Regions from separate parts of the Kitasatospora sp. NPDC057936 genome, predicted to be linked through region 2. Evidence: riboswitches for the same ligand, from Rfam matches in the RefSeq annotation. Region 2 holds a riboswitch; each other region holds the start of a gene.
What was found. Region 2 has a riboswitch for cyclic di-AMP ahead of ACFVU9_RS18935 (NlpC/P60 family protein). Riboswitches for the same ligand answer to the same signal wherever they lie in the genome.

Region 1: linked by a shared signal. The riboswitch ahead of ACFVU9_RS06580 (transglycosylase family protein) and the one ahead of ACFVU9_RS18935 (NlpC/P60 family protein) in region 2 are both predicted to bind cyclic di-AMP.
Region 3: linked by a shared signal. The riboswitch ahead of ACFVU9_RS37460 (peptidoglycan DD-metalloendopeptidase family protein) and the one ahead of ACFVU9_RS18935 (NlpC/P60 family protein) in region 2 are both predicted to bind cyclic di-AMP.
Region 4: linked by a shared signal. The riboswitch ahead of ACFVU9_RS40125 (transglycosylase family protein) and the one ahead of ACFVU9_RS18935 (NlpC/P60 family protein) in region 2 are both predicted to bind cyclic di-AMP.

Annotation. Positions count from the first base shown of each region.
Region 1 covers NZ_JBHVPD010000008.1:13,509-18,896, reverse strand. Annotated here, with positions in the region: gene ACFVU9_RS06585 (hypothetical protein) at 135-335, opposite strand; gene ACFVU9_RS06580 (transglycosylase family protein) at 620-1,948, opposite strand; cyclic di-AMP (ydaO/yuaA leader) riboswitch at 1,935-2,094, opposite strand; gene ACFVU9_RS06575 (hypothetical protein) at 2,457-3,434, opposite strand; gene ACFVU9_RS06570 (DUF397 domain-containing protein) at 4,006-4,278, shown strand; gene ACFVU9_RS06565 (ATP-binding protein) at 4,777-5,301, opposite strand.
Region 2 covers NZ_JBHVPD010000032.1:76,558-81,945, forward strand. Annotated here, with positions in the region: gene ACFVU9_RS18925 (NYN domain-containing protein) at 1-1,312, shown strand, start outside; gene ACFVU9_RS18930 (NlpC/P60 family protein) at 1,513-2,550, shown strand; cyclic di-AMP (ydaO/yuaA leader) riboswitch at 2,899-3,052, shown strand; gene ACFVU9_RS18935 (NlpC/P60 family protein) at 3,063-4,187, shown strand; gene ACFVU9_RS18940 (NlpC/P60 family protein) at 4,415-5,388, shown strand, end outside.
Region 3 covers NZ_JBHVPD010000103.1:2,790-8,177, reverse strand. Annotated here, with positions in the region: gene ACFVU9_RS37465 (sensor histidine kinase) at 221-1,672, shown strand; gene ACFVU9_RS37460 (peptidoglycan DD-metalloendopeptidase family protein) at 1,878-2,807, opposite strand; cyclic di-AMP (ydaO/yuaA leader) riboswitch at 2,810-2,990, opposite strand; gene ACFVU9_RS37455 (DHA2 family efflux MFS transporter permease subunit) at 3,302-4,834, shown strand; gene purB (adenylosuccinate lyase) at 4,842-5,388, opposite strand, start outside.
Region 4 covers NZ_JBHVPD010000121.1:7,788-13,175, reverse strand. Annotated here, with positions in the region: gene ACFVU9_RS40140 (MazG family protein) at 351-1,373, shown strand; gene ACFVU9_RS40135 (SDR family NAD(P)-dependent oxidoreductase) at 1,396-1,824, opposite strand; gene ACFVU9_RS40130 (cytochrome P450) at 2,091-3,374, shown strand; cyclic di-AMP (ydaO/yuaA leader) riboswitch at 3,585-3,753, shown strand; gene ACFVU9_RS40125 (transglycosylase family protein) at 3,759-4,688, shown strand; gene eno (phosphopyruvate hydratase) at 4,943-5,388, shown strand, end outside.

The sequences.
Region 1 (5,388 bases), on a different contig from region 2:
CTCTCCGGGGCCCTTCGGCGTGCCGTGCCGGGCTGTGCTGGGCTTGTGCTGTGCTGTGCCGGGCTGTGCTGTGCTGTGCTGGGCTTGTGCTGCGCCGTGCTGGGCTGTGCCGCGAGTGCCGTGCCGGGCCGGGGTCAGCCCTCCTGGACGGTCGGGCGGTCGGCGGTGACGCGGTGGCCGTCGGCGGCGTCGCCGGTGCGGGTCTCGGTGCGGCGACCGCGGGCCAGGTAGTCGCGCAGGATCAGTTCGACGGCGTCCTGGGGACTCTTGGTGCCGGAGAGCATCATCGCGTCGATCGCGAGGTTCGCGTCGAGCGTGACGGTGACCTGGGCCATGGGTGACTCCTCCTCGGGTGCAGAGCAGCAGCATGCCCGCTGGGCCGGGGTTTGACCACGCGAATGCTCCGATGCGCGGAGCCGCGGGTGCGCGCCGGGGGGAGGCGGCACGGACTTCGGAGGCGGGTACGCCGAAGCCCCGGGGAGAGCGACCAGTCTCTCCCCGGGGCGGTGGGCGGGTGACAGATGACAGATAACAGATGATGAAATCTGTTATCTGTCATCTGTTCGCTGTCATCCGCGATCCGTCACCCGTCCCCGGCGGGACGGTTCCGGAAGGATCCTCAGACGCGGCCGGCGAAGTCCGGCGCCCAGTTGGCGATGGTCTGCAGGCGGACGCCCGAGCTCGGGTTGGCGGCCTCGACGTACTGGCCGCCGCCGATGTAGATGGCGACGTGGTAGACGCCGGAGTCCTGGCCGTTGTTGGACCAGAACAGCAGGTCGCCCGGCTGCAGGCTGTCCAGCGAGACGTGGGTGCTCGCGGCGGCCTGGTCGTTGGCGACGCGCGGGATGGAGATGCCCGCGGCGCGCAGCGCGGCCTGGGTCAGGCCCGAGCAGTCCCAGCCGCCGTTGCCGGTGCCACCGTAGACGTACGCCTGGCCGACCTGCGCCTTGGCGAAGCTGACCGCGGCGGCCATCGAGCCGGTGACGGCCGGGGCCGGGGTCTGCGCCTGGGCGGAGGGCTTGGCGGCGGGCTTCGAGGACGGCTTGGCGGCCGGGGTCTGGGCCTCGGCGGCCGGCTGGGCGTTCACGGCGTTCCCGGCGGAGGACTGGCCCGGCTTCTGCGAGCGGTCGAACCAGTTGAAGTCACCGGACTGGCCGGCCGGAGCCTGGGCGGAGTCGCCGAAGGACAGGTGCTGGCCCGGGTAGATGGTGTCCGGACCGTCGGTCAGGGTGCCGCGGTTCAGCTCGTACAGGCGCTGCCAGCCGCCCTTGACGTTGTGCTTGTCGGCGATCGTGGACAGCCAGTCGCCGGCCACGACGGTGTAGTCCGAGGCACCGGCCTGGGTGGTGCCGCCCTGGGTCCAGTCCTGGCGCTTCTGCGCCCAGGTGCCCTTGGCGGAGTCGGCGGCGGCCGGGGCCTGCGCCTGGTCCTGCGCCGGGGCGGCGGGCTTGGCGGCGGGCTTCGGGGCCGGCTTGACGGCCGGGGCGGCCGGGGCGGCCGGGGCGGCCTTCGCGGTGCTCGCGGCGGCGGAGGTGTCGACGGCGGCCGGGGCGCCGCCCGCGGTCAGGCCGGCCTGGACGGAGCACACGGGCCAGGCGCCGGGGCCCTGCGAGGCGAGGACCTTCTCGGCGACGGCGATCTGCTGGTCCTTGGTGGCCTGGTTGGCCTGCGGGGCGTACGAGGTGCCGCCGAAGGCGGCCCAGGTGCTGGAGGTGAACTGCAGGCCGCCGTAGAAGCCGTTGCCGGTGTTGATGCTCCAGTCGCCGCTGCTCTCGCACTGGGCGACCTTGTCCCAGGTGGCGACGGAGGCGGCGGAGGCGGTGCCGGAGGTGAGGCAGGGGATGGTGAGGCCGACGCCGGCGACGCCGAGGGCGGCGATCACGCGGCGGGTGCGGCTGGACAGGCGAGTGCCGTTGGTGGGCAGCATGAAGACGCGGTCCTCTCCCACGCCTGCGAGGTGAGCTGTCGGATTCGGGCCGGAGTTGCCCGGCCGCGCTGTGGCGCGGCTTCACCCCTAGCCCAGGACCGTTCCGTGGATCGGTCCGGGGCGACTTACCTGTGGGTCCCCCGCTCCTGCCGTGGTGCGTTTTCGCGCTTCCAGCGCACCCGACGGCAGGACTCGGCGTTGCGGATGTGCTGGGTCCGTGTGGTCACGAACGGGGAGCACGTTAAGCAGACTTAAGTACGAACTGCAAATACCTGTGATGCGCATCACGGATTATGGAAAGCCACCAAAACTTTCCTTCTCCAAGATCGAAAATGATCGTTTTCTCGCAATAAACCTGCGGATGTGCACAACTGGCAGGTTCTCAGGAATCGCATGACGGACGGTCATCCGATCGCAAACAATCACAGAACGGACATCTCGCGCATTCGGCTCTTAATTCCCTTACGCCGCAAGCCGAAAGGGCCCGGAGCGTGGTCGCTCCGAGCCCTTCCGTACGCGTTGTCGGCGGTTACTCGCCGGCGGCCTCCCCGGTCGCCCCGGAGGCCGTCCCGCCGGCCGCGTGGGCCGCGCGGGAGCCCTCGGAGGCGGCCTCCGCCGCCTCGGCCTCGGCCTGGGCCTGCGCGGCGGCCAGGGCCTCCGCGGACGGCGCCGGCAGCGCGGCCAGGTACAGCGAGGCGATGAGCTGGCCGACCGTCTGGTAGGCGCCGAGCGGCGCGGCGGACGGGCAGCCGGTCTCCTCGGCGGCCGTGGCGAGCAGCTCGGAGTCCGCCTCCGGGCCGATCACCAGCGGGGCCAGCGCGGGGCGCTGCGAGCCGGTCTCCTTGAGGTGCGCGACGGCGGCGGCGACCGAGCCGGGCACGTCGAGCGCGGCGGGGACGACCGGGACGGCCAGGCGGGCGGCCAGCAGCACGCCGGTGATGCCGGCGGCGGCCGCGGCGTCCTCGCCGCCGACGGTGGTCAGCACGACGCCGTCCGCGGCGGTCGCGATGGCGAACAGGCGGGCGCGGTCGGCGCGGGCCAGCCCGGCCTCGGACAGGCGGACGTGGACGGCCTCGGCCAGCAGCGGGTGCGGGCCCAGCACGTCGGTGACGTGCGCGCCGTACTCGGCGGCGAGTGCGTGGAGTTCGGGCAGGAAGTCGTGCGGGCCGGGCACCAGGGGTACCAGGATCGGTGCCGGGACGCCGGCCTCGGCGGCGGCCGCCAGCAGCTCGCCGATGCTGCGCTCGGTGCCGTCCGCGCCCTCGGTGCCGTCGCCGGGGAGGTAGCCCACCGCGGTCTGGACGCCGTTCTGCTCGCTGCGGACGATCGAGAGCAGCTCCTCGACGACCGAGCGGGACTCGGGCCCGGCGGTCGCGGGCACGGCGAGCACCAGGGCCGGGGAGCCGGACGGGATCTCGGGGCGCTCGGGGCGACGGTGGCGCCCCCGCGCACGGGAGCCTGGAGTGCGAACGGGCAGTGGCGCGCCCGGGATGGCTGCGGTGCTCATGGCGGAGATCGTAGGACATCGGCCCGTCAGGGCTGCAGTCGGCTGCCGTGCCGGTTTCGCGCGAGCGTGGTGTGCGCGGCGCGCGGAGCTCTCGCGTGCGCGGGTCGATGAGCGGTCATTAGGTCATATTCCGGACATACCTGGCCCAACCCCCGCGCGTCCGCCGGTATCTCCTGGAGACGTGTCCGGTGGGGCGTCACGTTGCACCCGTGGCGCGTGAGATGTCTCACAGTCGACGGGCGGTCTGACGGAGGGTCACGAGTGCGCGACTCCCGGCTTTCGAAGATCAACATTTAGCGGGGAGCCGCTCACGGCCGGTTATCGGAAGCGGGCCGGTTCGGTCGGCTATGTCCGTTTACGTACCGTCAGGAGAAGGGTCCGTGAAGAGTTCAGGTCGGCCGGTGAAAGGCCTCGTGCACCTGCACCGTCTCGTGCTGATGCACGTGCACAAGGGCTATCATCGCGTCAAGTGAGGCGTTGTGCCGGGCTGGTACGGGGCCGGCCCGTTCGTTCGGCGGGTGCCGGGGGCGCCGCGCTGGACCGCAACTCCGGGGCTCTTCGGGAGACTTCTATGCACGACTCGCACGAATCGCAGGAACTGGGCGGCTCGTACGGTCCCTACAACGGGATGGCCGCCACCGAGCTGGAGGGAGTGGTCTGGCAGAAGAGCCTGCACAGCAACTCCCAGGGCAACTGCGTCGAGTTCGCCGCGCTGCCGGGGGGCGACGTGGCGATGCGCAACTCGCGCTTCCCGGACGGTCCGGCGCTCATCTACACGCGGGCCGAGATCGCCGCGATGCTGTTGGGGGCCAAGGACGGGGAGTTCGACCACCTGTCCGCCTGACCGGACGTCCATCCGGCCGTTCACCGGGCCATCCGGCCGTTCACCGGGCCGTCCGGCCGCTTCACCGGACGTCCGTCGGTCCGGCCACGGCTCCGCACCAGGAGCCATCGGGGGGCCGTCGTGGGTGCTGACACCACGGCGGCCTTTGTCTTCTCCGCGGGCTCGGCCCCGCGGTCGTCCGCGCGGTTCGTCACGCGCTCGGTCACATGCTCGGTGGTGTGCCTCTTCGCGGGCTTCTCCACCGTCCGGTGCGCTGCTGTCCCGCGTAACGCTGCCCCGTGCACTGCTGTCCGGTGCACTGCTGTCCCGCGCACTGGCGGCCCGTCGGCCGTCGGGGGCGCACTGGTCGTCGCGGGTGCGCTGCGGGGGGCCGGTGGGTCTCCGGCGCGAGCCCGGCGAGGGCGAACTACCGCTTCTTCCCGGGGTTTCGGTCCTCCCGGGGTGTCCATCGATCCGGGGACGCGTGCCCGCGCTGCGGGGGTGCGTGCCCGTCCGCCGCTAGGCGGAGCGCCGGTGCCGGCCACCGAGTTCGGGGGTCGCGGCCTGCGCGTCGGCTTCGAACAGCGCCCAGACGACCTTGCCCCCGCCCAGCGGGTGCCAGCCCCAGGAGTGGCTGAACGAGTCCACCAGGTGCAGCCCGCGGCCGGATTCGGCCACGAAGTCCGCCTCCCGGGCGACCGGGCCGATGCTGCTCGGGTCGCTGACCGCGCAGACGATCTGCGGCGCGCGGTGCACGAGGCTTATTCGGATCGGCAGCCTGCCGTCACCACCGTGCTGTGTGGGAAAGTCGTACTCGCCCAGGGCGCCGCCCACCGGGTCGGGCCGTGCGCCGATCGCATGCCGCAGCGCGTTGGTCACGAGTTCCGACGCGACCAGCGCGACGTCGTCGAACAGCTCCATCAGCCCCCAGCGCTGCAGAGCGGTCCGGGCGAAGTCACGTGCGGTTCTGACGGCTTCGAAGCGAGGAGCGAGCGTACAGGTGACCACGTGGGGGTCAACCGCCAAAGCCGTACCGGTGCCCATGAAGAGCTCCTCCCATAAGGGGGCGGACACGGCTGGACCCGCCGGGGTCATGCCGGTCACCTCCGACTCGCTCGGCCGCACGGCCCC
Region 2 (5,388 bases):
CGCCGAGAAGCTCGACCGGCCGCTGCCGGAGGGCGTGCGCCGGCGCGTGGTCGGCCTGGCCGCGGACGCGCTCGGCGGACTGCCGCCCGGCGAGCTGCCGCAGAGCCTGCGTCAGTACGCCAAGTTCACCCCGGCCCGGCGGGCCAAGTACGCGGCCACGGCGATCGCGGCGGCGCTGGAGTCGGAGCCGGCCTTCCGGCTGCGGATAGCGGAGCGGCTGCGGCTGGGCCAGCCGGACCTGGTGAAGGCGCTGGAGTCGGGCAGCGTCCCCGGCGCCGCCGATCCGATGGACGTCGCGGCCGCCGCCTACCTGGTGCGGTCGGCGGGCTGGAGCCGGCTGGTCGCCGAGGCCGGCGAGGAGGCCGAGCGGGCCGGCGCCGAGGGCGCGGCCGCGGAGGCGGCCCGGCTGGTGGAGAAGCTGCAGGCCGAGCTGGCCGAGGTGCGGGCCGGGGCGCGCGCGGACCTGGACCGGCAGCGGGCCGAGTCCGAGGACGTCCGGCGGGAGGCCGACTCGCTGCGCAAGAAGGTGCGTTCGCTGGAGAGCGACACCCGCCGGGCGCAGGCCGAGACCCGTCGGCTGGCCGGTGAGCTGGAGGCGCTGCGCGCGCAGGCGGCGACCGAGCGCAGTGCGGCCGAGAGCGAGGCGCGGCGGCTGCGGCACCGCGTCGGCGAGCTGGAGACCGCCGCCGAGCAGGGCCGCCGTTCGGCCCGCGAGGGGCGCAGCGTGGAGGACATGCGGCTGCGGCTGCTGCTTGACACCGTGCTGCAGTCGGCGCAGGGGCTGCAGCGCGAGCTGGCGCTGCCGGTGTCGCAGATCCGCCCGGCGGACCTGGTGGAGGCGGTGGTGCCGGGTTCGGCCTCGCCGCACGACGTGGCCCGGCGCGGGCTCGCGGAGGACGATCCGGCCCTGCTGGACCAGCTGCTGGCGATCCCGCAGGTGCACCTGGTGGTGGACGGCTACAACGTGACGAAGACCGGCTATCCGACGCTGCCGCTGGAGCAGCAGCGGCTGCGGCTGCTGGGCGGGCTGGCGATGCTGGCCCAGCGCACGCAGGCGGAGGTCACGTGCGTGTTCGACGGGCAGGACCTGGACGTGCCGGTGATCATGGCACCGCCGCGCGGGGTCCGGGTGCGCTTCAGCCGGACCGGCGAGACGGCGGACGAGCTGATCAGACGCCTGGTGCGGGCCGAGCCGCAGGGCCGTCCGGTCGTGGTGGTCTCCGCCGACCGGGAGGTCGCGGAGGGCGTGCGGAAGGCCGGCGCGCGCCCGGTCGCCTCGGTTCTGCTGCTGAACCGGCTGGCGCGGCCCTGATTCCGTGCCGATGGGGATGACGGCCGCTCAGCGTCCGGTTTGCGGTGATGTGCGGATTCGGTGAAGCGGCGTGGGGGCTCGGAGTTCACGCCTTTGGGGGAGTGGCGCAATGCCTGGATGTTCACTAGGGTCTGGCGTCAAACCTATTTTCCGGATTTCTCACCCGAACCGGTGAGTCCATGGAAGAAGGAGCAGGTCCCTTGGCCTCCCACCGCCGTCCCAAGCAGCCGAGCCGCGCGCGGGTCTCCGTGCTCACCGCTGCTGCTGCGACCGCGGTCGCGCTCTCCGCCCAGGTGGCCGCGCACGCCGCGCCGCAGCCGAACAAGACGGATGTCAAGGCGCAGATCGACGAGCTGCAGCAGGAGCAGGAGCAGGCCGCCGAGAAGTACAACGGCGCCAAGGAGCGGGCCGACCAGCTGCGCAAGCAGGCCGACCAGCTCCAGGACCAGGTGGCCCGCGGCCAGGAGCAGATGACCCAGCTTCAGACCGGCCTCGCCGGCGTGGCGGGCGAGCAGTACCGCACCGGCGGCATCGACCCGTCCGTCCAGCTGATGCTCTCCTCCGACCCGAACAACTACCTGGCCAAGGCCTCCAGCGTGCAGCAGGCCACCGCCACCGAGACCGACGCGCTCAAGGGCCTGCTGGACCAGCAGCGCCGCCTGGACCAGGAGAAGGCCGAGGCCGCCGCGGTGCTGGCCTCCCTGGACTCCACCACCAAGGACCTGAACCAGTCCAAGGCGGACGTCAACGCCAAGCTCAAGCAGGCCCAGGACCTCCTCAACTCGCTCAGCGCCTCCGAGCGCGCCGCGCTGAAGGCCCAGCAGGCCCAGGACGACCGCGCCTCGCGCGGCACCGACCGGGTCGACCTGAGCAGCCTGCCGCCGGCCAGCGGCTACGCGGCCGTGGCCGTGGCCAAGGCGATGAGCAAGCAGGGCTCGCCGTACGTGTGGGGTGCCGTCGGCTCCAGCACCTTCGACTGCTCGGGCCTGATGCTCTGGTCGTACGGCCAGGCCGGCGTCTCGCTGCCGCGCACCTCGCAGGAGCAGGGCCACTACGGCACCCGGGTGCCCTCGCTGGACCAGGCGCAGCCCGGCGACCTGGTGATCTACGGTCCCGACATGCACCACGTCGCGATGTACATCGGCAACGGCATGGTGGTGCACGCGCCGCACACCGGCGACGTCGTCAAGGTGATGAAGGCCGACGCGATGCCGATCAACACCATCCGCCGGGTCTGACCCCCCGACACGCCGCGGGCCGGCGCGACGGCCCTGTGATCCGCGCCACCTCCCGAGCAGGGGTGGCGCGTTCGCTTGAGCGCGTTTCCCTGCGTTTCGCCGCGTTCGCGTGACAAGTGATCAGCCTTGCGTGCTGCTGCGATCACCTTCTGTCATCTTCACAAAAGAACTTGGTTATTCTTCCGCCTTTTTTCTGACAAGGATTTGAACCGATCACGGTTCAGTTACTAGGGTCGTGACCCGGACCACCGCACTGTCGATCGCCCAGCCAGGGTGGCGGCGGTGGTTCCCGCCGAGTTCGTGAAGCAGCGGGACGGGTCGAAGCGACCGTCCGACAGGGGAGCCCAGTGACAGGGGGCGCTGTGGAGCGGAGCCGGGGAACCACGTTCCTCCGGGGTGAATCGGCGCCAGGTCGGCCGGTGGAACGGCCGTGAGGCGTCGTAGGGCATGCTTCCGGCCCGAACCCGTCAGCTCACCCGGTAGGCGGACGTAGGAAGAAGGAGTCCGCCTTCGTGGCGTCCCATCGTCGTCCCAAGCCCGCCGGCCGTGCCCGAGTTTCCTTCCTGACCGGAGTTGCCGCGGCAGCCGTCGCCCTCTCCGCGCAGTCCGGCGCCCACGCCGACCCCGCGCCGACCAAGGACCAGGTCAAGGAGCAGGTCGACCAGCTCAACGAGCAGGCCGAGGTGGCGACCGAGCAGTACAACGCCGCCCAGGCCAAGCAGCAGGAGCTGCAGAAGCAGGTCAGCGGCCTGCAGGACCAGGTGGCCCGCCAGCAGGAGCAGGTGACCGACCTCCAGGGCGGCCTCGCCCAGATCGCCGGCGAGCAGTACCGCAACGGGGGCATATCCCCGACCGTCCAGCTGATGTTCTCGTCCAAGCCGGACAACTTCCTCAGCCAGGCCGACGCCCTGAACCAGGCCGGCAGCACCCAGAAGGGTCAGCTGAAGGAGCTCCAGGACCAGCAGCGCAAGCTGGACCAGGACCGCACCGAGGCCCAGGGCAAGCTCGCCGAGCTGGACGCGACCACCCAGCAGCTGAAGGCGTCCAAGGAGCAGATCCAGGGGAAGCTGACGGCCGCCCAGAACCTCTTCAACACCCTGTCCGAGCAGGAGCGCCAGGCCATCAAGGCGGCCGAGGACAAGGCCGCCGCCGATGCCAAGGCCAAGGCCGACGCCGCGAAGGCCCAGCAGGCCGCCGCCGACCGCGCCTCCCGCGACAGCAGCCGCACCGACCTCGGCTCGGCCCCGTCGTCCTCGCCGGTCGCCAAGCCGCCGGCGGCGGGCAGCTCGCGCGGTGCCGCCGCGCTGTCCTACGCCGCCACCAAGATCGGCAGCCCGTACGTCTGGGCCGCCACCGGCCCGAACTCCTTCGACTGCTCGGGCCTGATGGTCTGGGCCTTCGACCAGGCCGGCGTCTCGCTGCCGCGTACCTCGCAGGAGCAGGCCGGCGCCGGGACCCGGATCGGCACGGACCTCTCCCAGGCCCAGCCCGGCGACCTGCTGATCTTCTTCAACGACGCCCACCACGTCGGCATCTACGCCGGCAACGGCCAGGTGCTGCACGCGCCCAAGCCGGGTGCGAGCGTCCGCTACGAGGCGGTCACCAACATGCCGCTCTCGTCCATCGTGCGGGTCTGATTCCCCGCTCGGCTTCCCGCAGGCCCGGCCCTCCTCCCCGGAGGTCCGGGCCTGCGGCGTTTCCTTTCCTCGGACTGATGTCCGATTCAGGGTCAAATATTCGGGTTGGGAGGGGTTTGGACTCGGTTGCCCGGACTCGCTAACGTCTGCCACCGGACTCCCGCTCCAGGACCGCCCGCTTGGGTGCGGCGGCGGGACCGGTCCGCAGGATTGGAGCAGCCGCCGCCATGCCCGTGCACCGCCGTTCCCAACTGCTCGCCCGTGCGCTGGTGCTGACCGCGGCCGCCACCACCGCCCTGGGCGTCACGACGGGCGGCAGCGCCCAGGCCGCCCCCGGCTCCCCGGACGCGCCCAGCCGCAAGGACGTCAAGGCGCAGGTCGAGCAGCTGTACAACGAGGCCGAACAGGCGTCGGAGAAGTACAACGCCGCGCAGGAGGCCCAGCAGCGGCTCCAGGGCGAGACCACCGTCCTCCAGGGCGAGATCGCCGCCGCCCAGGACCAGCTGAACCAGCTGCGCGGCGACCTCGCCACCGTGGCCGGCGCCGAGTACCGCTCCGGCGGCATGGCGCAGACCGTCCAGCTGATGCTCGCCACCGACCCGGAGGGCTACCTCGCCCGCGCCCGGACCCTCGACCAGGCGACCGAGCGGCAGAACGAGACGCTGCACGAGCTGGTGACCCGTCAGCGCGGGCTCGACCAGCGCCGCACCGAGACCGCCGCCAAGCTCGCCGAGCTGGACCAGGCCCGCCGGACGCTCGCCGACAGCAAGCAGGAGATCCAGCAGCGGCTGGCCAAGGCCCAGCGGCTGCTCAACAGCCTGGGCGCCGCCGAGCGCTCCCGGATGGCCGCGCAGGACGCCCAGGAGGCCGAGCAGCGCGCCACCCGCGGCACCGACCGGCTGGACCTCGGCACCACCCCGCCCGCCTCCGAGCGTGGGGCGGCGGCGCTCGCGGCGGCGGTGCGGATGATCGGGTCGCCGTACGTGTACGGGTCCACCGGCCCCCGCGCGTTCGACTGTTCCGGTCTGATGTACTACAGCTGGCGGCAGGCGGGAGTGAGCCTGCCGCGCACCTCGCAGGCCCAGGCCTACGCCGGCCAGCGGGTGAGCCTGTCCGAAGCGCGACCGGGAGACCTGGTGATCTTCTACCGGGACATGCACCACGTCGGCATGTACGCCGGCGGCGGGGTGATCGTGCACGC
Region 3 (5,388 bases), on a different contig from region 2:
GGCCCGCACGCCGAACAAATCGTCAACGAACGACCATTCCGGCCACTCCACCGGACGCAGTCTTGATCTCCACGTCAGCCGGCTCTCATCGCCGTCTCACGGTCGCGGTGGATCGTGGCCCGACGATGGACGAACACCCGGGGGAATGGGAGCCATGACGGCAGAGGACAAGGAAAGACCGGGTAGGGAGAGACCGGGCACGGCCCACTGGTTCGGCCGGATGACGCTCCGCGGCCGGCTCGCACTCTTCACCGCGGCCGCGGTCTCGCTGGCGGTCGTGGCCTGCGCGGTGGCCGGCTGGTTCGTCGCGCGCGACGAGATGGTCAACCAGGTCGACCAGACGCTGTCGCACGCGTGGATGCCGGGCGACCGGCCGCCGAGCGGCGCGCAGATCAAGGCGCTGAACGACTGGTGCAACGGCGCGGCCGGGCAGCCCTGGATGCCCAGGGGGGACACCGTCCCCACGGTGATCGTCGCCGACGGCACCTCCTGTCCGCAGAAGGACCCCCGCGCCGTGGTCGCCACCCCGGACGACCTGCCCGTCGCGCAGAGCGGGAGCAGCGGCCCGCACGCCGCCTCGCTGTTCCGCGACGGCCGCACCGTGGACGGCACCCCGGTGCGGGTCTACGTGGTCAGCTTCGGCCCGGTGATGTTCGACAACGCCGCCTCCACCGCCGCCGTGGCGCTCGCCCAGCCGCTCGAACCGGTGCAGGACGCGCTCACCGAGCTCGCCCTGATCACCGCCGGCGCCGCGGCCGTCGTCATCGCGCTCGCCGCCGCGGGCGCCCTGTGGATCGCCCGCACCGCCCTGCGCCCGGTCGACCGCCTCACCCGCGCGGCCCAGCACATCGCCCGCACCCAGGAGCCGGGCGTGACGATCGAGGTCTCCGGCCACGACGAGATCGCCCGCTTCGGCGAGGCCTTCAACGCGATGAGCACCGCCCTCGCCGGTTCGCTGGACAGCCAGACCCGGCTGATCGCCGACGCCGGCCACGAACTGCGCACCCCGCTGGCCTCCATGCGCACCAACGTCGACCTGCTCATCCGCAGCCAGGAGTCCGGCCGCCCGCTGCCCGAGGCGACGCTCACCCGGATCCTCGGCAACATGAAGGCGCAGATGACGGAACTCTCCACCCTCATCGGCGACCTGCTCGAACTGTCCCGCCCCGCCGACGCCCGCGGCGCGAAGCCACTGCCCGTCGTCGCCCTGCACGACATCGCCGCCCGGGCCGTCGAACGGGCCGAACTGCGCGGCCCCGGCCTGGTGTTCGGCGCCGACCTGACGCCCTGGTACGTACGCGCCGATCCGCACGCGCTGGAGCGCGCGGTGATCAACCTGCTGGACAACGCGGTGAAGTTCAGCCCGCCCGGCGGCCGGATCGGCGTCTCGCTGGCGGACGGCGAACTCGCCGTCCGCGACGAGGGCCCCGGCATCGCCGCCGAGGACCTCCCGCACGTCTTCGACCGCTTCTGGCGCTCCCCGTCCGCCCGCCAACTGCCGGGATCCGGCCTGGGGCTGGCGATCGTCGCCCGCACGGTCCGCGCGGCCGGCGGCGAGGTCGCGCTCGCACCGGCCGGCCCGGACGGCGGCACCGTCGCGACCGTCCGGCTGCCGGGCGCGGCCACACCGCCGCCGGAGACGCCCCCGCCGGCCGGCGCCGGCCGGAGCTGAGGCCCGCGACGAGAACGGGGGGCGGGAAAACAGCGACCGGCCCGGCCCACGAGGAGTCCTCGTGGGCCGGGCCGGTCTGGGCGTGTCCCGCGCCCATGTCCGCCGGTGCGGCGATCACCCGGTCGAGCGGTCACCCGACATGACCATCCCGGACGATCGTTTCGCCCCGCACCTACGGTGGTCCGTCATCCCCGAAGGGGGGAGCTCAGAGCGCGACGCCGTGCGCCCGGAGGTAGGCGACCGGGTCGATGTCCGAGCCGTACTCCGGCCCGGTGCGGATCTCGAAGTGCAGGTGCGGGCCGGTCACGTTGCCGGTGGCACCGGACAGGCCGAGCTGCTGGCCGACGGTCACGGACTGGCCGACCGTCACGCCGATCGAGGACAGGTGCGCGTACTGCGCGTACTTGCCGTCGGCGAGCTGGATCTCGACCTCGTTGCCGTAGGCACCACCGTTGTCGGCCTTCACCACGACGCCGTTGGCGACGGCGCGCACCGGGGTGCCGGTGGAGGCGACGAAGTCCTGGCCGGTGTGGTGGCCGGAGGCCCACATCGCGCCGGCGACGCCGTAGGCCTCGCCGAGCACCGGGTTGGCGAGCGGGGCGACGTAGCCGGAGGCGGCGGCGACCGGAGCGGCGGCCGGAGCCTGCGCGGGCTGGGCCACGGTGGCCTGGACCTGCACCTGGGCACCCGGGGTGGTGGCCTCGGTCTGGACCTGCACCTGCGGCTTGGCGGCCGGGGCGGCGGGCTTCTGAGCGGGAGCGGCCGGGGCGGCCGGGGCGGCCTGGGCCGCGATCGCGAGCGACTGACCCGGGAAGATCAGGTTCGGGTTGGCGCCGACCACGGAACGGTTGTGCGCGTACAGCGCCTGCCAACCGCCCTCGACGTGCTTGGCGTCGGCGATCTTCGAGAGGGTGTCACCGCTGACGACCCGGTAGGAGGCGTCGCCCTGGGCGGCGGCCGGAGCGGCCGGGGCCGAGGCGGCGGCGACCGGAGCGGCGGGGGCGCCGGGGGCGGTGTGGGCCTGGGCGCTCATCGCGGTGACGAGCGGGAGGGCGAAGGAGACACCGGTGACGGCGGTCGCGATGCCGATGCGGGCGGCGCGGGGCAGGGTGATACGACGAGCCTGAGCAGGCATGGAAGTTTCCTCTCCGACGCCTGCGAGGTGAGCTGTCGGGTTCGGGCTGGAGTTGCCCGGCCGCATGCGCGGCTTCACCCCGAGCCGGCCCTGGAACTTCCGCGCAAACAGCGCGAATTCCGGTCCGGCGACTTACCTGTGGGTCCCCCGCTCCTGCCGTACAGAGTTCAGTGCGAGCCACCGGGCAGCGGCAGGACTCGGCGTTCCACCCGGTGGATCCGTCCGGGCTGGCCGGTCGGTCGCTGAACTAAAACTCATCCGTCCGGGTGAAGCAATGTCGATCTCTTGAACCCGCAACAACCCCACCCGCGACGATGACGCTCCGAATGATCCGGAATACGGTGCGTGCACAATCCATTCACTGCCCGCAGCGGATCAACGACCCTCCGCCGACGAGCCGACCCCTCCGTGACCACGCGATCACCCACCGCACCCCCCGGACGCACCACCGGTGACCCTTGTCACGTGCACCCCGCCGGGCGGAGGATCGGGCCGTGGCCACAACCAACGCCGGCTCCTTGCGCCTGGGCACCGCGCAGGGACGCTGGGTCCTCCTGGCAACAGTGCTCGGCTCCAGCATGGCGATGCTCGACGGCACCGTGGTGAACGTCGCCCTGCCCCGCATCGGCACCGACCTCGGCGCCACCCTCGCGTCCCTGCAGTGGACGCTGAACGCCTATCTGCTGACGCTCGCCGGGCTCATCCTGCTCGGCGGCGCGCTCGGCGACCGCTACGGCCGGCGCCGGGTCTTCCTGCTCGGCGTGGTCTGGTTCGCCGTCGCCTCCGCGGCCTGCGCCGCCGCGCCGAACATCCAGGTGCTGATCGCCGCACGCGCCGTCCAGGGCATCGGCGGGGCGCTGCTGACGCCCGGTTCGCTCGCCATGCTCCAGGCGGTCTTCCACCCGGACGACCGCTCGGCCGCGGTCGGCCTGTGGTCCGGCCTCGGCGGCGTGTCGGCGGCCGTCGGCCCGTTCGTCGGCGGCTGGCTCGTGGACGGCCCCGGCTGGCGCTGGATCTTCCTGCTCAACCTGCCGCTCGCCGCCGCCGTGATCGCGGTCGCCACCCGCTACGTCCCCGAGAGCCGGGACGAGAGCGCCACCGGCCGCTTCGACGTGCTCGGCTCGGTGCTCGCCGCCCTCGCGCTCGGCACCTTCACCTACGCGCTGACGGCGGGCGGCGAGGGCCTGTCCCCCGTTGTCTGGGTCACCGGCGTGCTCGGGCTCGTGCTCGGCGCGGCCTTCATCGTCGTCGAACGCCGCGCCCCCGAACCGATGCTGCCGCTCGGGCTGTTCTCCTCGCGGCTGTTCACCGCCGTGAACCTCGTCACCCTCTGCGTGTACGCGGCGTTCAGCGGCGTCTTCTTCCTCCTGGTCGTCCAGCTGCAGATCGTCGCCCGCTTCTCGCCGCTGGTGTCCGGCCTGGCCCTGGTGCCGATCACCGTGCTGATGCTCGCGCTGTCCTCGCGCGCCGCGCGGCTCGGCAAGCGGATCGGCCCGAGGATCCCGCTGACCGTCGGCCCGCTGCTGTGCGCCGCCGGGGTGCTGCTGATGCTGCGCGCCGGCGCCGGCTCCTCCTACTGGGCGGACGTCCTGCCCGCCGTCACGGTGATGGGCTGCGGCATGACGCTGCTGGTCGCTCCGCTGACGGCGACCGTCCTCGCGGCCGTCGAGGTGCGGCACGCGGGCATCGCGAGCGGGGTCAACAACGCCGCCGCCCGCGCGGCCGGCCTGCTCGCGGTCGCGGCCCTCCCGGCCCTGGCCGGCCTGAGCGGCGACGCGTACCGGGTGCCGGCCGCGGTCGACAACGCCTTCCACACCGCGATGCTGATCTGCGCCGGGCTCCTGACGGCCGGCGCGATCACCGCGTTCGCGACCATCCGCGGCAACGTGCTGGCCCCCGAGGACCACCCGGTCGCGGAGCCGGACACCGAGTGGTGCTGCGGCACGACCCCGCCCCTCGACCCCGGCCACGTCCACACGCACGAGGGCCCCGCCACCGGTCCGGCAGCAGGGCCCTCAAAAACCTGACGCTGCGTCAGAGAATGTCACCGGGGGCATACTTGGCCGCCTCCGGGTAGGCCGCGGCGACGGCCTCGACCAGACGGACGACCTCGGCGACCTGCGCACCGGCCGCGCCGGTGAACGAGAGCCGGTCGGCCAGCAGCGCGTCCAGCGCGGCGCGGTCCAGCGGGATCCGCTCGTCGGCGGCCAGGCGGTCCAGCAGCTCGTTCTCGCGGGCGCCGGCGCGCATCGCGAGCGCGGAGGCGACGGCGTGCTCCTTGATGACCTCGTGCCCGGTCTCCCGGCCGACGCCCGCGCGCACCGCGCCCATCAGCACCTTGGTGGTGGCGAGGAACGGCAGGTAGCGGTCCAGCTCGGCCTCGACGACGGCCGGGAAGGCGCCGAACTCGTCGAGGACGGTCAGGAAGGTCTCCAGCAGACCGTCGAAGGCGAAGAACGCGTCCGGCAGCGCGACCCGGCGCACCACCGAGCAGGAGACGTCGCCCTCGTTCCACTGGTCGCCGGCCAGCTCGCCGGTCATCGACGCGTAGCCGCGCAGGATGACGGCCAGGCCGTTGACG
Region 4 (5,388 bases), on a different contig from region 2:
GGCGGGGTGTGCCGGATGTCGGCCCGGCCGACTTCCTGTGCGGAGCCTCGTTTCGGGCTGCGGCGTAGGAAGTCGATGGGGCCGACTTTCTGCGCAGGGCCCCGGATGCGGGGAAGCGGCGTTGCGCGAGGCCCGATGGTGCGGGAGGTCGGCGGGGCCGACTTCTTGTGCGGGGCGCGTGGGGAGTCGCCCTGCCCGACTTCGTGTGCCTGGCCTTCGAGTCCAGTGTGAGACGCGAAGCCCTGTACCGAGGCGAGACGCCGGGGGCGACTTCCCGGAGATCCGCGGGACGGTGGTCCGGATCGGGTTCTGCTGGTCGGGCAGGGGGCCGGGGCGGGTAGGTTCGGGGTGTGACGACGAATACTCCGGGCGCGAAGTTGATCCTGCTCACCACCACCCACCGGGTGGCCCCCGGGCTGCTGGCGTGGCCGGCATGGGAGGCGTTGCGGTCGGCGGGGCGGGTGCTGGCGGGGGACGCCGGGCATCCGCAGGTGGCCGCGGTGCGGCAGGCCGGGGTGGACGTGGAGATCGTGGAGCCGGCCTCGGCGCCGGCGCTGGCGCGGCTGCTGACCGAGGAGCCCGCCGGCCGGGCCCCCACGGTGTGGCTGGGCAGCCCCGACGGGGACCCGGGCCTCACCGCGGCGCTGGCGCGCCTGGCCGTGGAGCACGCGGGGGAGGTGCCGGAGATCGAGGTGCTGCCGGGGTCGTACGACCTGCCCGGCGCCCGCCTGCTGGACCTGGTCTCGGTGATGGACCGGCTGCGCTCGCCGGACGGCTGCCCGTGGGACGCCGAGCAGACGCACGCGAGCCTGGTGAAGTACCTGGTCGAGGAGGCGTACGAGCTGGTCGAGGCGATCGAGGAGGGGGACCGGGAGACGCTGCGCGAGGAGCTGGGGGACGTCCTGCTCCAGGTGTTCTTCCACTCGCGGATCGCCGAGGAGCACCCGACCGACGCCTTCTCGATCGACGACGTGGCCGGTGACCTGGTCGAGAAGCTGATGTACCGGCACCCGCACGTGTTCGGGGACGTCGAGGCGGAGGGCGCCGCCGAGGTCGAGGCGAACTGGGAGCAGCTGAAGGCGGCCGAGAAGGCGGACCGCGAGTCGGTGCTGGACGGCGTGCCGGCCGGGCTGCCGTCGCTCGCGTACGCGGCGAAGCTGGTGTCGCGGGTGCGCCGGGCCGGGTTCGAGGGCGTGCCGGACGAGTCGTACGAGCTGCCCGCGGAGCTCACGGAGGAGTCCGCGGGCAGGCTGCTGCTGGCCGTGGCGCAGCGGGCGCACGACGCGGGGGTGGACGTGGACGCGGCGCTGCGCGCGGCGGCGCGCGCCTACCGGGACGCGGTCCGCGAGGCCGAGGGCCTCAAGCCGGAGTAGACGCGGGGGAAGGGGAAGGGCCTCAGGCCGCCGTCACCGCGTCCTGGACGGTGGTCCGCGGCTGGGGCAGGACGACCTCGCCGATGGCCTCGCCGACGAGGGCGACGAGTTCGGCGAGGCGCTCCAGGCCGAGATGGTCGGGAAGGTCGGCGAGGGAGATGATCCGCTCGCCGTCCGGGCCGGCGACGCAGAACAGGTCGATCGGCCCGAGGTGCTTCTCGGCGGTGTCGACGAGCGCGGCGACGTCGCTGGGGCGGCGGACGTCCCCGCCGACGCCGACGACGGGGCAGCCGGGCCGGTCGAGTTCGCCGGCGAGGTCCTCGGCGACGCCGGCCCGCTGGTCGGCGATCAGCACTCCGGCGGCGCCGGCCGCGGTGAACCGGCGGGCGAGGTCGGCTCCCGACCCGCCGTCGAGTACCGCGATGACGACGACTGCCCCGGTGACCCGCATGGTGCGCTCCTCCCTGTGGGCGGTCCGCACTGACGCCCACGATTTCTGCCGAGGATCGTAGGCAGGTCCTGACCCTCCGCAACAGGGGTTACCCCTCAGGTGACCAGGCTCACGCCTGCCCACCGTCCAAGAGCTGTCCAAAACCCGTCCACGCACTGTCCACGGGCCGTTCGCGGGGCGTTGAGGAACGGTCCGCGGGTCGTTGACGATCCGGTCACTCACCGTAGATGGCGGGGTGCCCCCGACCCACCGGATACGGTCGTCCCATGCCAGTTCAGCCCGACGCCGCCCGCCCGCCGCTCTTCACGTGGGAGTTCGCCGCCGACCCGTACCCGGCGTACGCGTGGCTGCGCGAGCACGCCCCGGTGCACCGCACCACGCTGCCGAGCGGGGTGGACGCCTGGCTGGTGACGCGGTACGCGGACGCGCGGCAGGCGCTGGCGGACGGCCGGCTGTCGAAGAACCCGGCGCACCACAGCGAGCAGGCGCACCGCACCGGCCGGGTCGGGATCCCGGGGGAGCGGCAGGCGGACCTGATGACGCACCTGCTGAACATCGACCCGCCGGACCACACCCGGCTGCGCCGCCTGGTGTCGAAGGCGTTCACGCCGCGCCGGGTGGCCGAGTTCGAGCCGCGGGTGCAGCAGCTCACCGACCGCCTGATCGACGGCTTCGCGCAGCGCGGTTCGGCGGACCTCATCCACGAGTTCGCGTTCCCGCTCCCCATCTACGCGATCTGCGACATGCTCGGCGTGCCGGCCGAGGACCAGGACGACTTCCGTGACTGGGCCGGCATGATGATCCGCCACGGGGGCGGCCAACGCGGCGGCGTGGGGCGGGCGGTGAAGCGGATGCGGGCGTACCTGCTGGAGCTGATCCACCGCAAGCGGGCGGACCTCGGGGACGACCTGATCTCGGGCCTGATCCGGGCGAGCGACCACGGCGAGCACCTCACCGAGAACGAGGCCGCCGCGATGGCGTTCATCCTCCTGTTCGCCGGCTTCGAGACGACCGTCAACCTGATCGGCAACGGGACGTACGCGCTGCTGCGCAACCCGGAGCAGCGCCGCCTGCTGCAGGAGTCGGTGGCGCGGGGCGAGACGGCGCTGCTGGAGACCGGGATCGAGGAACTCCTGCGCTACGACGGTCCGGTGGAGCTGGCGACGTGGCGGTTCGCGACCCACCCGCTGACCATCGGCGGGGTGGACATCCCGGTCGGCGACCCGGTGCTCGTGGTGCTGGCGGCGGCGGACCGGGATCCGGCCAGGTTCTCGGACGAGAACACCCTGGACCTGGCCCGGGCGGACAACCCGCACCTGGGTTTCGGGCACGGCATCCACTACTGCATCGGCGCCCCGCTGGCCAGGCTCGAAGGCCGGTCGGCGCTGGCCACGCTGTTGTCCCGGCTGCCCGATATCGCGCTGGCGGAAAGCCCGGAGAACCTGCGGTGGCGCGGTGGCCTGATCATGCGCGGATTGCGCGAACTTCCGGTCGAATTCAGTCCCGAGAGCCGTTCACCGCACGCGCTTCCCGACGCTCCGACACACTGACGGGACGTCGCGAACCGGTACGGATCGGCCGTATGAACACCCATCAATCCGGACAAACAACCGCCGTTGGTAGGCGATCGACCACGTGCCGTAATTTCTGTGTGATGTCTGCGATATGAGCTTGTGATTGGTCTGAGGATCTGTCTACTCTCCCTGGAGTTCGCAGCTGCGGACCCCGAGTGCGGAACGCCGAGTCCTGCCCGCCGCGCCACGGGAAACCGACCAGAACCCTGGGCAGGGGCGGGGGAACCAGGTTTGTTGCCGTTCCTCCACGGCTTGGGGTGAAGCCGCCCGAGCGGAATCGTTTCCGCAGACGGCGGCCGGGCCACCTCCCGGTCCGAACCCGACAGCTCACCTCGCAGGCGTGCGGAGAGGGACCCCTTCATGCTGTTCGTTGGAACCGGTCGTCACCGCCGTCGCACCCAGACCGAGAAGGCCATCGCCGTCGCCGGAGTGGCCGGCGTCGGACTCGCGATGCCGATCCTCACCGCCACCGGCGCCTCCGCCGCCCCGGCCTCCGCCTGGGACTCCGTCGCCCAGTGCGAGAGCGGCGGCGACTGGGGCATCAACACCGGCAACGGCTTCTACGGCGGCCTGCAGTTCACCTCCAGCACCTGGAAGGCCTTCGGCGGCACCGCGTACGCGGCGCAGGCCAACCAGGCCTCCAAGGGCCAGCAGATCGCGGTGGCCGAGAAGGTCCTGGCCTCGCAGGGTCCGGGCGCCTGGCCGGTCTGCTCGAAGAAGGCCGGCCTGTCGAAGGGCGGCGCCCCCGCCGCCGTCGACACCTCCGACGCCAAGCCCGCCGCGCAGCAGCACTCCCAGCCGGTGCAGCAGCAGCCCGCGGCGAAGCCGGCCCAGCCGAAGCCGGCTCAGAAGCCCGCCCAGCAGCAGTACCAGCAGCACACGCAGCAGGCCCAGCAGCAGCCGCAGGCCCCGGGCTTCTCCGGCAAGGCCGGCTGGGACGCCGACGCGAAGGTGTACTGGTACCAGAACAATGGCACCTGGTACTGGACCAGCCACCAGGGCGTCTACCAGCAGTACGCGGGCCAGGCCCAGCAGCAGGCCGCCCAGCAGCAGTACGCCCAGCAGCAGGTCCAGCAGCAGTACGCCCAGCCGCAGCAGCAAGCCCCCCGCGCCGCCGTCGCCCCGCAGGGCGGCCACGACTACACCGTCCACGCCGGTGACACGCTGTCGAGCATCGCGTCCGCCCAGGGTGTGCACGGCGGCTGGCAGTCGGTCTACGACGGCAACCGCGGCACCGTCGGCGGCGACCCGAACCTGATCCTGCCCGGCCAGGTGCTGCACCTCGGCTGACGCCGGCCGGAACCGGTGCGACACGCCACGGAGGGGGCCGACCCCGGATCGGCCCCCTTCGTCCGCTTCCGCCCCTTTTCCCGGGGAGCCCAGGTGAACTACCGGTAAGTAGCCCGGCCACACGCTGAGACGGGACCGAGGTCGGCGTGGCCCCGGGACCACGTGCGGTTAGGCTCTGGTCGTAACGACTCCGCAATCATCCCGCCGGCCGCACCACTGGTCAGCGGGACCCTGCTTCCGCAAGGAGATGCCTCGTGCCGTCCATCGATGTCGTCGTAGCCCGTGAGATCCTCGACTCGCGTGGCAACCCCACGGTCGAGGTCGAGGTCGGCCTCGACGACGGCAGCACCGGTCGTGCCGCTGTCCCGTCGGGTGCCTCCACCGGCGCCTTCGAGGCGCTGGAGCTCCGCGACGGTGACAAGAACCGCTACTTCGGCAAGGGCGTGGAGAAGGCCGTCCTGGCCGTCATCGAGCAGATCGGCCCGGAGCTGGTCGGCTACGACGCCACCGAGCAGCGCCTGATCGACCAGGCCATGCTCGACCTGGACGCCACCCCGGACAAGTCCTCGCTCGGCGCCAACGCCATCCTGGGCGTCTCGCTGGCCGTCGCGCACGCCGCCTCCGAGGCGAGCGACCTGCCGCTGTTCCGCTACCTGGGCGGCCCGAACGCGCACGTCCTGCCGGTCCCGATGATGAACAT